DNA from 2 places in the Mixta intestinalis genome. Region 1 is predicted to be linked to the other one. Evidence: predicted binding sites of a transcription regulator. Region 1 holds the regulator's gene; the other holds the start of a gene.
What was found. The regulator LexA, encoded in region 1, represses DNA repair genes until DNA is damaged. The targets are predictions, from matches to a motif close to TNCTGTATGTACATACAGNA.
Positions count from the first base shown of each region.

Region 1 (8,093 bases):
GCAGAGCGCCCAGGTTGCTCGCATCAAAACTTTTGTACACATTGCGATAGTAATCCACCGTGCTGTTCACATCGTCGATCTTATCAATCATTTTATCTTTATCGCTGATCTGCCCGCCCACGGAAGGCAGGATCAGGCTAATAGCCCCTTCAGCCTGACCTTTGGTTAACAGCGCCGGGTTAGCCAGTGGCGCAGTAGCAAAATTCGATGATGCAACGCCGGTTCCGCCCATAGCATCGTTACGCGCATCAAAATAACCGCTGGCCGCCTGCAAAGAAAAGGGGGTTAACATAATTGCGGTTAATGCAGTTACAGAAGAAATCTTAAAATATTTAACAGTTTTCATTGCCATTATTAGACGCCACCCAAAATAAGCTAAAAGTAAGCAGGAAACCTCTGACCGAATTATGACCAATAACTTCCCAATTTATTGCCCTGAACTCAAGGCTTTTTCCCCAGCTTATTAATCCATTGCCTGTTTTATAATCAATTATTAACTTAAAAGTTCTTATCACTGTAGCTTTTATTTGGCTCTCACTGATTAAGAAACATTAAACATTGACTGAAGTAAGATATGCCAGCAAGCAATAAGCGCTCATTAGGGATGGCGCTAAAGCATGTCATTTCATTTTGCTCAAGCAGTCGTTTTTTGTGCCTGGCAATAATCAGAGCAGAACGGCAAGTAAAGCGTCCGAATCGGGCTTTTTCAGGGAAGTTAAGGAAGGAGTCGGCGTTTTTTGTGCAACGTGATAAGATAACATCTCAATCGTTGGAGAATAATTATGCTATCACCTTCACAGCAGATTCTGTCGCAGGCTGAAAAAATCTGTCAGCAGCGTAATGTGCGCCTGACGCCGCAGCGTCTGGAGGTGCTGCGTTTAATGAGCGAGAGAAACGGCGCTATCAGCGCTTACGATCTGCTCGATCTGCTACGTGTATCTGAGCCGCAGGCAAAACCGCCCACCGTCTATCGTGCGCTCGATTTTTTGCTGGAGCAGGGTTTTATTCATCGCGTGGAATCCAACAATAGCTATGTGGTTTGCCATCATTTCGAGCAGCCACCGCATACATCGGCAATGTTAATTTGCGATCGTTGCGGCGCAGTCAGTGAACAGCAAGCGCATGGCGTAGAATCGATCCTCGAACTACTGGCGCAGCAGAGCGGCTTTGCGCTAAGTAACAGCGTGATTGAAGCGCATGGTCTGTGTGCGAACTGTAGGGATGTAGAGAGCTGTGAACACCCCGAAACCTGTACGCACGATCACAGCCAGGTCAGCAAAAAACGCGGGCGCTGAACAATAGCTAAAAGATCCAGATAAAGCTGGAGTAAACAACCTGTTAGAGTGAGATGCGTTAATCAATAAAAAAGGCGCATTGTTTTTTCAACGATGAAAAACCAGTCAGCAGTAAAACGCGGGTTTACAGAAAGAAAATGCGGCACACTCCGTGTGCCAGGGTAGGAGCATCGTCCTGAAAGGCTAAATCTTTACCAGCGATAATCGCGGTTTTGGGTTTCCCAGTCGTTTACTTCTTTTTCCGCTTCGTCTTTTGCATAGCCGTAGCGTTCCTGAATCTTACCAACCAGCTGATCGCGTTTACCTTCAATAACGGTCATATCATCATCGGTCAGCTTGCCCCATTTCTCTTTCATCTTACCTTTAAACTGTTTCCAGTTACCGCCGGCTTCGTCTCTGTTCATAGTTGTTTCCTCTACCTTAGGTGTTAGCAGCTCGATGAATCTCAGCATCGTTTCATTCTGTGAAACAAAACGCTGATTCCTTGTTTGTCACTATTTAACTATAGCAGGAAGCGGCAGATCCGCCCGAAAACACAGAAGTATGAACTGAAAAACAGGCAATAAACCCGTTGAATCCGCCAAAAAACCAGCGGATTCAGGTAATAAGCGCAGCCGTAAAGAAGTATGTCAAATCGTGAACCAGTCGCCGCGTCGTTGATAACGTCGCCATATCCAGCCCAGCGTTAAACCACGTAACAGCAGAAAAACCGTAACCGCCAGCCACAGGCCATGATTACCAAGATGAGGCAGCGTCAACAGCGTTAAGCCGAAACCCAGCGCGGCCACGGCCATACTGTTACGCATTTCGCGTCCACGCGTTGCGCCAATAAACATACCATCCAGCAGATAACACCAGACACCCGCCAGCGGCAAAATCATTTGCCAAAACAGATAGCGATCCGCCAGCGTTTGCAAAGCAGACAGAGAGGTTAATAACGCAACGATATTCTGCCCCCAGAATCCCCATGCACAGGCAAACAGCAGCGCCACCGTACCCGCCTGACGGCAGGCGGCACGCCAAACACGGTGAAGTTTATCCGCATCGCGCGCACCAAAGGCTTCGCCTGATACCGCTTCGACCGCATAGGCAAAGCCGTCCAGTGCATAGGCGGTAAAGGTCAGGAACATCAACAACACAGCATTAACTGCCACAATATCACTGCCCATGCGCGCGCCCAATACCGTGACCGACGCAAAGCAGACTTGTAACAGCAGCGAACGCACCATAATGTCGCGATTCAGCCGCAGAAGACGACGCATATCGCCCCGTACTGCCCTTTTCAACAGCGTGAAAGAGATCTGCCGCAGACGCATTACGTGCCATACCATCCCCAGCCCTACCGCCAGCGTAACGTATTCAGCAATCGCCGTTGCCGATGCAGCGCCCGCAACGCCCCAGCGGAGACCAATGACAAACCACAGATCGAGCAGAATATTCACCAGGTTGCCTGTCACCAGTAAAATCACCGGTGCACGCGCATACTGCACGCCCAGCAGCCAGCCGAGAATCACCAGGTTTGCTAACGTGGCAGGCGCACTGAGCCAGCGCACCTGAATAAAACGCTGTGCCTGTTCAAGCACTTCCGGGCTACCGCCGACTACCTGTGCCGCCAGACTACTGAGCGGGTAACGCAACAAGATAAATAATCCGCCAGCCACCAGCGCCATCAGCAATGGTTGCACCAGCGCGCGCGCCATCCCGGCTTTATCGTCGGCACCAAAAGCCTGCGCCGTCAGACCGGTAGTGCTCATACGTAGAAACAGCAGCAGCATAAACAGAAAGCTGGTCGCCGTAGCGCCAACGGCTACGCCACCCAGATAAACCGGGCTGTCCAGATGCCCAATAACGGCGGTATCAACCAGGCCCAGTAGCGGAACGGTAATGTTGGAGAGGATCATCGGCAGCGCCAGCCGCCAAAGTTGTTTATCAGTTGCTGAAAAGAGTTGCATGACCATCCGTGATAACAATATGGCGACAGGCCACAGCGGTTATCGCCGGAGAAAAAGAGAGGAAGCGAAACGGGGTGGCGACCACAGCCGCCACCGCAGCATCAGAGCCAGTCGCCGTTACGAATAACGCCAACGGCGAGTCCTTCAATCGTCAGCGTCTGCTGTTGCAAATCGACCACGATCGGTTGGAAATCGCTGTTTTCTGGCAGTAGCTGTACTGTGTTGCCCTGTTTTTTCAGGCGTTTTACCGTGACTTCATCATCAATACGCGCTACCACTACCTGCCCGTTACGCACATCCTGCGTTTTATGAACCGCCAGCAGGTCACCATCAACGATACCGATATCTTTCATCGACATGCCGCTTACGCGCAGCAGAAAATCTGCATGGGGCTTAAACAGATTAGGATCGACCTGAAAGCGGCTTTCAATGTGTTCCTGCGCCAGCAGCGGCTCACCGGCGGCGACACGACCGATCAGCGGCAGGCCGTTTTCTTCTTCCGCCATGAGGCGAATACCACGCGACGCACCGGAGACCATCTCAATTACGCCTTTACGCGCCAGCGCTTTCAGGTGTTCTTCAGCAGCGTTAGGGGAGCGGAAGCCCAGCTGAGAGGCAATTTCCGCACGTGTAGGCGGCATCCCCGTCTGGTTAATGTGATCGCGAATCAGGTCATAAACCTGCTGCTGCCGAGCCGTTAAGGTTTTCATCCCGCCCCCTGGTTGTTTATACAGTCGCTGTGAGTATATACAGGTATTGGCGGAATGGAAACCAATTGCCGCGTAAAAAACGACACTTTGTCTATTACGGAAGCGCTATCGCAAATATGACCAGAGCAAGGTTACCCAGACAAAAAGCGCCAGTATGATGCTGATCAGAACGGCGGCGGATCCCATATCCTTCGCCCGTCCAGCCAGCGGATGGAATTCGTTGCCGATACGGTCAACGACCGCTTCGATAGCGCTGTTAAGGATTTCAACAATGATGATAAGCACCACCGAACCGATCAGCATGACTCGCGTCATGGCATCGATATCCAGCCAACAGGCAATAATAATGGCCACCAGCGCCAGCACCGCTTCCTGACGGAACGCCGCCTCATGTTGCCATGCCGCGCGCAAGCCTTTCCAGGAATAGCCCGCCGCTTTGATGATGCGTACCAGGCCCGTTACGTTATTTGCCATCTTCAGGGAACCCTTTGCCATGTTTAACGTCAATGTCAGGGTGGAGCACTAAATGCAACACCACAGATCTTCAATGCGCTTTCTGGTATGCTTGCCGCGCTTTGCTAACAAGAGGCTTCATGTTGTCTATGTCAGGTTGGCGTAAACTTTATTATAAGTTACTGAATTTACCACTTACATTTTTAGTTAAAAGTAAGGCGATACCGGGCGATCCGGTCACCGAACTGGGTCTGGATACATCACGCCCCATTATGTATGTGCTGCCTTACGATTCAAAGGCCGATTTGCTGGCGCTGCGCACCCAGTGCCGCCTGCATGATCTGCCCGATCCGCTTGAGCCGCTGGAGATCGATGGTACGCTGCTGCCGCGTTATGTTTTTATTCATGACGGCCCGCGCGTATTCCCCTATTTCGTGCCGAATCAGGAATCGGTGAAGCTGTTTCACGATTATCTCGATCTGCACCGTAATAATCCCGATTTAGACGTACAGATGGTGCCGGTTTCGGTGATGTTTGGCCGTGCGCCGGGACGCGAGGTACAGGGCGAACAGACACCTTATCTGCGCGAACTGAACGGGGTGCAAAAATTTTTCGCCGTGCTGTGGCTGGGGCGTGACAGTTTTGTTCGCTTTTCAGCGATGGTTTCGCTACGCCGAATGGCGACGGAACACGGTACCGATAAAACTATCGCGCAAAAACTGGCGCGTGTGGCGCGCATCCATTTCGCCCGTCAACGGCTGGCTGCCGTAGGGCCACGTCTGCCGGTACGCCACGATCTGTTTAACAAGCTGTTGCAATCACCAGCTATCGCTAAAGCGGTAGAAGATGAGGCGCGCAGTAAGAAAATTTCGCAGGAAAAAGCGCAGCAAAATGCCGTCGAGCTGATGGAAGAAATTGCTGCCAACTTCTCCTATGAAATGATCCGCCTTACCGATCGCGTTATCGGCTGGACGTGGAGCAAAATTTATCAGGGCATCAACGTTAGCGGCGGCGAACGAGTGCGTCAGCTGGCGCTGGACGGACATGGGCTGGTTTACGTACCTTGTCACCGCAGCCATATGGATTATCTGCTGCTTTCCTATGTGCTCTATCATCAGGGCCTGGTGCCGCCGCATATCGCCGCCGGTATTAACCTTAACTTCTGGCCCGCCGGTCCGATTTTCCGCCGCCTGGGTGCATTCTTTATCCGTCGCACCTTTAAAGGCAACAAACTCTACTCCACGGTGTTCCGTGAATATCTGGGCGAACTGTTCAGCCGCGGTTATTCCGTAGAGTATTTTGTTGAGGGCGGGCGCTCGCGTACCGGACGCCTGCTCGATCCGAAAACCGGCACGCTGGCAATGACGATACAGGCGATGCTGCGTGGCGGTAATCGCCCGATTACCGTGGTGCCGGTCTATATCGGTTACGAGCACGTAATGGAAGTGGGTACTTACGCCAAAGAGCTGCGCGGCGCGGCGAAAGAGAAAGAGAGCTTTATGCAGATGGTGCGTGGCCTCAGTAAGCTGCGCAACCTGGGGCAGGGCTACGTTAACTTCGGCGAACCGCTGCCGCTGGTGAGCTACCTTAACAAACAGGTACCGGAGTGGCGTGACTCTATCGATCCCATTGTGGCTCAGCGCCCGCAGTGGCTGACGCCGGCAGTTAACGATATCGCTCAGCAGGTTATGGTGCGTATTAATAACGCCGGTGCCGTCAACGCGATGAACCTGTGCGTAACTGCCCTGCTCGCTTCACGTCAGCGTTCGCTAACCCGCGAACAGCTGCTGGAACAGTTAGAATGCTATCTTGAGCTGCTGCGCAACGTGCCCTATTCGCCGGATGCTACCGTGCCGGATATGACGCCAGAAGCGCTGCTGAAACATGCGCTAAGCATGAACAAGTTTGAGACCGAGCAGGACAATATCGGCGATATCATTATTCTGCCGCGTGAGCAGGCTGTGTTGATGACGTATTACCGCAATAACGTACATCATATGCTGGTCATGCCGTCGCTGATCGCCGCGATTGTGCAGCAGCGCCGCGAGATTGATACCGCAGAGCTGCTACGTCAGGTAGAAGTGATCTATCCGCTGCTGAAAAGCGAACTGTTCCTGCGCTGGGATCAAGCGCAGCTGCCGCAGCTGCTTCAGTCTCTGGTAGCGGAGCTGGCACGCCAGCAGCTTATTACGGTTGAGGGCGAAACGATGCGCCTGAATGCCACTCGCTTTCGGACGCTACAGCTGTTGGCTGCCGGGATGCGTGAAACGCTACAGCGCTATGCCATCACTTTCTCTATCCTGAGCGCCAACCCAGAAATTAATCGCGGTTCGCTGGAGAAAGAGAGCCGTACCCTGGCCCAGCGCCTGTCGGTACTGCACGGTATCAACGCACCAGAGTTCTTTGATAAAGCGGTCTTCTCGACGCTGGTGCTGACGCTGCGTGATGAAGGCTATATCAGCGATACCGGCGATGCGGCGCTGGACAAAACGCAGAGCACCTCTCGCCTGCTGTCAGAGTTGATTACCAGTGACGTGCGACAAACCATTGAAAATGCAGTCGCGCACAGCTGAGTTAAGCTGGCGCATAAAACAAAACGGGCGCCCTGGAGCGCCCGTTTTATTATTCTGTTTATCTTACTACTGGCTGAAAGGCGGCATGTTCAGCGCAACGCCAACAAACACCACCAGCCCAACATAGTTGTTATTCAAAAAGGCCTGGAAACAGCGCTCACGCTGACGATCGGCGATTAATTTTTGTTGATGCACAAAGAGCGCACCGGCAACCAGTAGCGACCAGTAAAAAGCGCCATCCAGCGCCATACGCAATCCTACCCATATCAACAGCAGCAGCGTCGCCAGCTGCAATAATCCAATAATCAGCTTATCGAAGCGCCCGAACAGGATCGCCGTTGATTTGACACCAATTTTTAAATCGTCATCCCGATCCACCATGGCGTACTGCGTATCGTAAGCCACCGTCCAGCAAATATTGGCGAAAAACAGCAGCCAGCAGTTAAGCGGCACGCTACCGCTGACCGCTGCCCAGCCCATAGGTATCGCCCAGCCGAAAGCTGCGCCCAGCACCACCTGCGGCAAATGAGTGTAGCGCTTCATAAAAGGGTAAATCCACGCCAGCACCAGCCCGGCAAACGACAGCCAGATGGTTAATGCATTCATCGTCAGCACCAGCGCAAAGGAGATCAGCACCAGGGCGACAAACAGCACTTTCGCCTCTTTTTCCGTGACCGCGCCACTGGCCAGCGGACGCATCTGGGTACGCTTTACATGTCCGTCGATTTTCCGATCGGCGAAGTCATTTACCACACAACCCGCCGCGCGCATAAAAAAGACGCCGAGCACAAACACCAACAGCACTTGTAACGATGGCACTGCCTCACCTGCCAGCCACAGCGCCCACAGTGTTGGCCACAATAGCAGCAGCGAGCCGATAGGTTTATCAATACGCATCAGGCGGCTGTACGCCTGTAGCTTTGTCAGCGTCACTCCTTTCTCGAGATTAGTCACGCGTTTCTCCAGACAGACTTTGATAAAGCGGCGAAGCGGGCAAAAAAAGTTCGGTCAACAGCAGCGGCTTGCCTGACAAACGCAGGCGGGATCGACGTCCCCACTGCGCTGCAACGATACCAGGATCGATAAAGTCCCGCGTCAGCGTTGAGGAAG
Region 1 covers NZ_CP028271.1:3,338,771-3,346,863, forward strand. Annotated here, with positions in the region: gene C7M51_RS15435 (conjugal transfer protein TraF) at 1-352, opposite strand, end outside; gene zur (zinc uptake transcriptional repressor Zur) at 783-1,295, shown strand; gene C7M51_RS15445 (CsbD family protein) at 1,487-1,699, opposite strand; gene dinF (MATE family efflux transporter DinF) at 1,925-3,247, opposite strand; gene lexA (transcriptional repressor LexA) at 3,349-3,957, opposite strand; gene C7M51_RS15460 (diacylglycerol kinase) at 4,063-4,431, opposite strand; gene plsB (glycerol-3-phosphate 1-O-acyltransferase PlsB) at 4,560-6,983, shown strand; gene ubiA (4-hydroxybenzoate octaprenyltransferase) at 7,050-7,910, opposite strand; gene ubiC (chorismate lyase) at 7,930-8,093, opposite strand, start outside.

Region 2 (8,093 bases), on a different replicon from region 1:
AAGCTACAAAACGTTTACGCTGAAATCAGGCAGGCAGGCGAAATTTGTCAGTACCGTGATCTTAAGCGGTGATATTGAGCGCCAGACCTACGTTGATCCCACAGTGAACGGGCGTGATCAGACTATGTTGACGCCTGAATCTGTCAGCGACATCAGTCGTACAATCAAACTTCAGCAGTTTTTCCCGGCTATTGGCCGTGAGATAAATGGCCGAATCGAAATACTCGATGGAACCCGTCGTCGGGCTGCCTGCATTTTTAATCAGGTTAAATTTGAAGTTCTCGTTACGAAAGATGACATAGATCTGGCCGACGCACGTCAGCTGGCCAAGGACATTCAGACGGCCCGGGAACACAGTCTGCGTGAGCTCGGAAAACGCTTCGAAGTGATGTACGGTAACGGCATGACAAAAGAGGAAATCGCGCAGGCAGAAAATATTTCTCCGGCCAAAGTAACCCGTGCGTTTCAGGCTGCCTCGGTTCCTGATGAAATGATTGCCGTTTTCCCGGTAATCAACGATATTTCCCTGGCAGACTATCAGTTTCTGCTTCAACTGTCAGAGGACTCAAAGAAAAAGCAGGTGCCGGTGGTCGATCTGATGACCAAAGTTCGCCAGCGACTCAGCGAACTGCCTGAACATATGCAAGTCGATAAGGCTAAAATTTTGGCTATATTCCGGACAGAGTGTAAGGGACTCAAAGCTCCGCCTGCTAAAACAGTGGAAACTGAAAAGCTGGGCGCTTTCTCTGGCCATAACCAGTTTGCCCGTAAGAAAACGAATTCCCAGAAACGGCTCGTCATTTATGAGTTTTCCCGTTTGCCTGCTGAGATACAGGCTGAAATCGATGAAGCGATCAAAAAAATAGTCGAAAAGACGTCCCTCTGAAGCTGTGCCGGAAACATAAAAGGATGCCATTGGACATCCTTTTCACTTAAAAATTACCAGGCCAATTTCACATGTAATTCATTGAATAAGGCGGTTATTTTTCTTTTCTTTCATACTGAAATTACCACGATTAACGTACCTCATCAGCGCTTTTACGCCTGGTTACCGGTTGTCCTGCAGCCGTGTTTTAATACGGCTCCACAGGAAAGTAATTTTTACCGCTTATGACGGAACGTGAAATTGCTTACGTCTGATTACCACAGCCCTTTACTCAGTTTTATCCTTTGCCTTAATCTGCATAACCGTGCTGTTTGAAGGCTAGCAAATGCAGGCTGAAAGGTATCTGAATATCTACAAATCACACGTTATTCAATGCGGGGTTGTCCGCTGTTCCTGAAGACGTCGCGCAGCACCTGATGCGTTTATATATTTCTGAGCTGAAACTTTTCATGCTTAAGTGAACAGGACTGACGCTGTTATCAGCCTCATCAGCTTTATTCTCAGCAATCAATTCTGCTCATCTGAAGGTATGGTCAGAGCATGCTTTTTAAGTAGATCTTCGATTGCCTCGTCTAACAAACGGCTCTTGGGAATGCGGCTTTTACGCGACAACTCATCGAACAGAGGTACAAGTCTATTATCCAGTGATGAAGTAAAACGTTTACGATTTTTCAGATATGGCTCAGCCATAGGTTGCCTGTCCTGTTACTGTCAAACCGTTAGTGTATGGCGCACAAAAATAGAATAAAGTGGTTGCACATAGGCACTATATAATGATTATATGATGCTTGGTTATTCGTCCAAACCAGGGAAATTAAAGCCGCCATCAAGAGCGGCTTCTTTGCCTGTCAAATCATCCTCAAATTCATCCCTGTTGATGTGTCACATCATTTAAGATAAGTTCTGGTTATAATCGTAAAATAGGGTGGTTCATGGAAGATTCAGATACTCTTAAGTCCGTAATGCGCCTGTCTGGTATTCAGAAGGACATATTATTTGTTTTATACGGATTCAGTGAACATCAGGCGGGTCCAGTGCCTGCGATATGGCTTCTGGATATCCTCAACAAAAATCGCCAGCAGGTAGTGGCCGATACAAATTTTCGTCGTTCATGCCATACGCTGGTTAAGCACGGATTACTCTGTAAGTTCCGCAATCAAAAGTCGCTCCATCTCGCGTTCAGCCTGACACCTTTGGGCCTGATAACTGCAGGAAAAATATATAAGGAACGGATGAGCACGATTCAGGAAGAGGGGTGAGCCTGAATCCGGAAGGAGGCATCAGCTTGCCTGATGGCTTATTCCGGATTGGACAAGTCCGGCACGGGCCGGACGCGTCAGCTGTCAGGAAGAGGGCATGGTAACAATAACTAACCACACCGATAAACATTACCAATGATCAGTTTTAATGAGCATTTAAAACTTTTAGCGAGCGCTATGAACTTAACCAGGCGGGATATCGCAGAGATCGTTGAGTTGGGAGGCGTGAGTGTTTCTAAAAGCCGTGCAGATATGTGGATGAGAAACCCTGCTTCAACAAAGATTAATGTAAGGGGCACTCGATCGTCACTTTACAGGGAGATGACGGAAGAAGAATTCACTGCGTTTTGTGCAGGACTAAAGCCCTGGCTGAATGAGCTCCGCTAATTCACCATTCCACTAAGGACACCGGTCATGGCAGTTAGTCATATAATATTGCCGGACGATACGGTGCAGAACATTTTCAAATAAAGGAAAAAGTACGTATGTCCAGCATATATATCGTAGGTGATGGCTTTCAATAATACAATATGACAAAAGCTGCATATCCTGTTATGCCTGTAAATTTAATAATCCAAATGGTAAGGATAAATCATGGTCAGCATAAAGATGTGATTTTTTTGAAAATCTTTTAAAATCATTGGCTTACATTGATTTAATATGATACATCACAAGAGCCAAATTACTTTAAGGCAACATAATACATACGATTTTATATAGCTTAGAAAGCTATATAAAAAGAATTTGAAAGATAGCAGTACCGAATTTTAGTAATCCATGTATTTTTTAAAAAAACCGTGATTATTAGTGTGTTAAACCAATTCGGTACGAATTTTAAATTTACTGAAAATACATCAATCCCCCGTCGCTCGACATATCCCATACAGATGTGGGAAAGACATCAACATCAGGAGCGGGACACATGCCTGGCCGATGTGGGAAACACATCAACATCAGCACCGGGACACATGCCTGCCAGATGTGGGAAACACATCAACATCAGGAGCGGGCACATGTCTGTCAGATGTGGGAAATACGTCAACTTTACGAGTTGAACACAATTCTCACGGGTATGGGAAACACATCAACTTTTCAGGCTGGATTCAGTTAACCCGGGTATGGGAAACACATCAACATCATGTCGAGGCCGGTATAAGTACCTTCCACAGAAGCGCGGCCCCGGCTGTTGGTCAGGTGGCCGGGCTTTTTGTTCGGCTGCGTGATGATATTTCTGTCCAACCATGTGGGAAACAGGTCAAGTCTGAAACCGGCTGTGTGGGAAACAGGTCAAGTTCGGGCAAACTGCAGAGCCAGGGAAGCGCCATATCAGGTCAGGTTGATGTTCTAATATGGGAAAAAGGTCAACTTAATGGAGCACTGTGCACAGGGCTGTTATTTTCCAAGAGGCTTGTCCATGACAGAAAAAAGAATTCTCCCGTCTTCCTCAATCCGGTAACTTACCTTAAGAGGTGTTTTTTCGTTGATCTTCTTGATGGCGGGCTCCAGAAATGTGCGCTTCATTTCAGCCTTGTTATGACGCTGTGACGCTGGCAGAACAAAGCGTTCACAGAGCCAGTCATGAGAGGTAATCCATGTGCCGGTGCTGCGAAACTGGCACAGGCTTTCGTATAAACGTATAACCCGCACACTGTTAAGCTGGCCACAATCGTACAGAGAATAGGTAGTGAACTGAGATGAAAGTCCGACAAGGAAAGGCATCACCTTATAGTTGAATTCGATCTGCCAGACCCCGCGCCCCTTTTTCAGACCCGCCTCCGAAAGCCACGGTCGCTCAATCTGCTCAAATTCCCCTTCACGCGGATAAAAAACCACTACCGACTGACCAAGTGCTTTGACGCCAGCCCGGACATCCCTGCTGGCTACCGCAGTAGCAACGTTGAAATATTTTACGTAGTCCGAGACGCTGACATTAAACAGTGGCAGGACGTCATCGTCCATATCTTCAACATTGTCACGAAAATAGGCCTGCAGCAGGCACAGCCAGAGTACACGTTTTGCCTGAAGGGGCAGGTAATACGCAGCCTCAGTTAATTCGTTCGACTGTTTAATGTTCGCTTTTTTCTTATACGTGCGTAAAACAGTTGATGGAATTCCCTTCATTTCCGTTCCGGTACCTGTGGGCAGAAAAATATTCGCCCATAATGGCAGACTGACTGTAAAAATCAACGGAAAGTCGGGTTTATCCACAGGTGGATAAACTGCCCACGAAGTTGATGTCTTTCCCATATCAACTTGACGTATTACCCATAAGAAGTGATCGGATTCCCACAATGAGTTGATTATTTTCCCACATTGAATGAACCTGTTTCCCATAATGACCCGGCTGAAAAGCACGCCACATGCGGGCTGGCACAGGCTTAAAAGGATAAAAAGCTAAAAAGAAAGTAAAAAGGTATTAAAAAATGGAAGGGGGATAAGTGGACAAACCGGACTCTGCAAATGACTACCGCCCTCGCTTCGCTCGGTTGGTCAACGGCGGCACCGGCCTCAGAACAAGTTCTGAGACCTCCCGCCGTTCTCTCTTCACAGACGTGCTACAGGTAACTCGTCCCACCGGGTTGTGTAACCTGGAGAAAGCAGCTGGCGTTTCATCTGCCACTCAGGAGAAATACCCTGTCCTGCAAACCATACCGAACCACGTCCGTTCAGATTGATTGCATCGATAACCGACATCAGCTGTGCACTGTTTGCCTGCGGCTGATAGTCATCAAACAACTGCAACTGAGCGGCAGGATCAGTTATGAAGTCGCCCAGCATAACGCCCGCTTTCGCATAACGGTATCCGGGACGCCAGATACGATCGAGGCTCCTGGCCGCAGCGCCAATAATATCGCGTGTGTCCTGTGACGCCAGGACCAGACGCTCGCTGGCGACATTTGCATAGAACGGATCATCACCAAATGATGCAGTTTTAATAAAAACGGCAATATTTAGACAATACTGCCTTTCAGAGCGCAGTTTTTCAGCAGCTCTTTCAGCGAAACGACAAACAGCCTGCCTGACTGACTCATATGACTCCGTTCTGGTACCGAATGAACGACTGCAAACGATCTGCTGTTTTGGAACTGGCGCATCAGCCAGACTGATACATGATTCTCCCCGCAGTTCCCTGACCGTTCGCTCAAGAACAACGCCGAAATGTTTACGTATAAACCGGGTATCAGCGCCTGAAAGCTCGAGAGCAGTTGATATGCCCATCCGGGCCAGTTTCTTACTGATCCGCTGACCACAGCCCCAGATCTCTTCCACCGGCTGCAGGGAGAGTAATTTTTCAGTCCGGCGCGGGTTTCCGGGTTCAAGCGCCAGAATGCCATTAAACTGGGGCCAACGTTTTGTCGCCCACTGGGCGGATTTTGCCAGCGTTTTGGTTGGTCCCATTCCAACTCCAACCGTCAGGCCTGTATGGCTCTTTACGGTATGACGTACCTGGCGACCAAAATCTTCACAGGGTAAACAGTTACTGATGCCACCGACGTCCAGAAAACATTCGTCAATGCTGTAAATTTCGGTTCGTGGTGCGAGCGACTCCAGTATCTGCATCACCCGGCACGACATGCTGGCATATAACGCATAGTTGCTCGAGAAACAGTGAATTTTTTCAGGAAAGGATTTTGCGCGCAGCTGAAACCAGGGTTCGCCCATTTTTACACCGAGGCGTCTGGCCAGCGCGCTCCGGGCAATTACGCAGCCGTCATTGTTACTGAGCACCACAATGGCCTTGTCCCGGAGATCGGGACGAAACACCTGTTCACATGAGGCATAGAAGCTGTTTACGTCCGCAAGTGCAAACATGGCTATTTACGTGTCGAATGGATGAAATGCGTGACCACACCAAAAATCTCAAGCGTATCTGGTTCCGGATAGATGGGACTGTATGCCGGATTCATCGGAAACAATGCTATACGTGGCCGCAAATGCAACGTCTTGACAGTAAACTCGCCATTCAAAGCGGCAATAACAATATCCCTGTGCTGTGGTGTTAAAGCCCTGTCTACCACCAGTAAATCACCATCGCTGAGCCCCGCATCCGTCATGCTGTCACCGGCAGCACGTAAGAAATAGGTGCTGGTTGGATGACGTATGCAGTAACTGTTTAAATCCAGCTCCGCCTCAACATAGTCCTGTGCAGGTGAAGGAAAACCTGCCGGGACCCTGCTTGCAAAAAGTGGTAAAGGTAAAACAGAAGGGCTGGAGATAAAAGTACACATCATCCGTCTGTTCATAACTGCGACTCACATTATACTGTTGTTTTGTACAGTATAATGACTACGATAATTATATCAAATAGTGCCGTTTCGTTTGTTTAACCGGCAAGCGGGTCAGACAGGTCTGTCTGAGTTCAGTCTTCATTCTTCCCATAGTTTTCCCAAATTTTTCCCTCATATGGTTCTGATATGTGTATTGAATGAGAAATTGTTTTGATATATCATCCATTTGTCTCTAATTTTTCCCATAAACGTACAAAATCCGGGAAGGAACACCTTATGGATAATCTGAAGATTTTTATTGATGACGGCTCCACCAACATCAAGATGATGTGGAGAGATGAGGAAGACGTTAAGCAACATATCAGCCCTAACAGTTTTAAACGAGAATGGTCCGTCGCCTTCAGCGGTCAACCTGTTTATAACTACACATTTAATGGTGAAAACTATTCTTTTGATCCCATCGCTGCCGATGCGGTAACCACAACAAATATTGCGTGGCAATACAGCGATGTTAATGTGGTGGCGATTCACCATGCTCTGCTTGGTACCGGTATGGCACCGACAGATGTGGATATTACAGTTACACTGCCCCTTACCGAATTTTATGACCGTAATAATCAACCTGATAACTCTAATATTGAACGCAAAAAGAAAAGCCTCATGCGCGAAATATTATTGAACGGTGGGAAGACATTCCGTATTTGCAGCGTTTCTGTCATGCCGGAATCCATACCAGCCGGGTATGACGTTCTGCGGCACCTTGACCCACTGGAATCCCTGCTCATTATCGATTTAGGTGGTACAACACTGGATATTTCGCAGGTCCGGGGAAAAATGTCCGGAATAACACGGATATATGGAGATGCCACTATTGGCGTTTCATTGATGACGTCAGCGGTACGGGATGCGCTTCGCGCTGCAAGAACACAGGGAAGTAGTTATCTTGCCGATGATATTATTATCCACAGAAATGATGATAATTACCTCCGCAGTCGAATTAATGATACCAGCCGAATTGATTTGGTTAAAGAAACGATTGCTGAAACAGAACAGCGTCTGGTCCAGCGTGTACTGAATGCCATAGACTCATTTGCCGGATATACACACGTAATGGTAATAGGTGGCGGAGCCGAAATCATTGCTGATGCAGTCAAAAAACATTGTGGCATACGGTCAGAAAGATTCTATAAAACAATGACATCGCAATATGATCTGGTAAACGGTATGTACGCCATTGGGTAACTGAAATGTCAACTATTCGCCGTAAAATTTTATTTAACCTGAATCCTGAAAATAATCCGGCAGACAGGTATGTTTGTGAATGTCTTGCCAGAATTGCTCAGGGTGACCGCGGAAGAATGAATCGCGCTGCTTTGCTCAGCGGTTTCGCATTACAACGTATTGATCCACGCCTGCCACATATTCTGGCTGAATTACTGACCAGTAATACTACTGTTGATGAAATACTGCAGGTGATACGCGCTGTATTACCTTCAGAAAAGTCCAGGGAAATTAGCCAGAGTTCCGGTAAGACTGAACCGGATGAACCTGCCGGGGATATAACAAGAAAAAATGCTCTGAATATATTTGGACAAAAATGAGCAATAAATATGGATTCGGTTAGGCCGTTCCAGTTCGGTAAATTAATCAGACGGGCATAGCCCGTCACCACTATTTACCGCGAAACAGTGCTGCCCCTGTAATGGTTGTGACGCGCAA
Region 2 covers NZ_CP028272.1:62,744-70,836, reverse strand. Annotated here, with positions in the region: gene C7M51_RS22110 (ParB/RepB/Spo0J family partition protein) at 1-886, shown strand, start outside; gene C7M51_RS22105 (ribbon-helix-helix domain-containing protein) at 1,394-1,576, opposite strand; gene C7M51_RS22100 (chromosome segregation protein ParM) at 1,819-2,145, shown strand; gene C7M51_RS22090 (replication initiation protein) at 3,538-4,392, opposite strand; gene umuC (translesion error-prone DNA polymerase V subunit UmuC) at 4,690-5,958, opposite strand; gene umuD (translesion error-prone DNA polymerase V autoproteolytic subunit) at 5,961-6,374, opposite strand; gene C7M51_RS22075 (plasmid segregation protein ParM) at 6,660-7,616, shown strand; gene C7M51_RS22070 (plasmid partitioning/stability family protein) at 7,622-7,975, shown strand.
Region 2: the regulator LexA is predicted to act here: its motif matches at 6,407-6,426, upstream of umuD (translesion error-prone DNA polymerase V autoproteolytic subunit).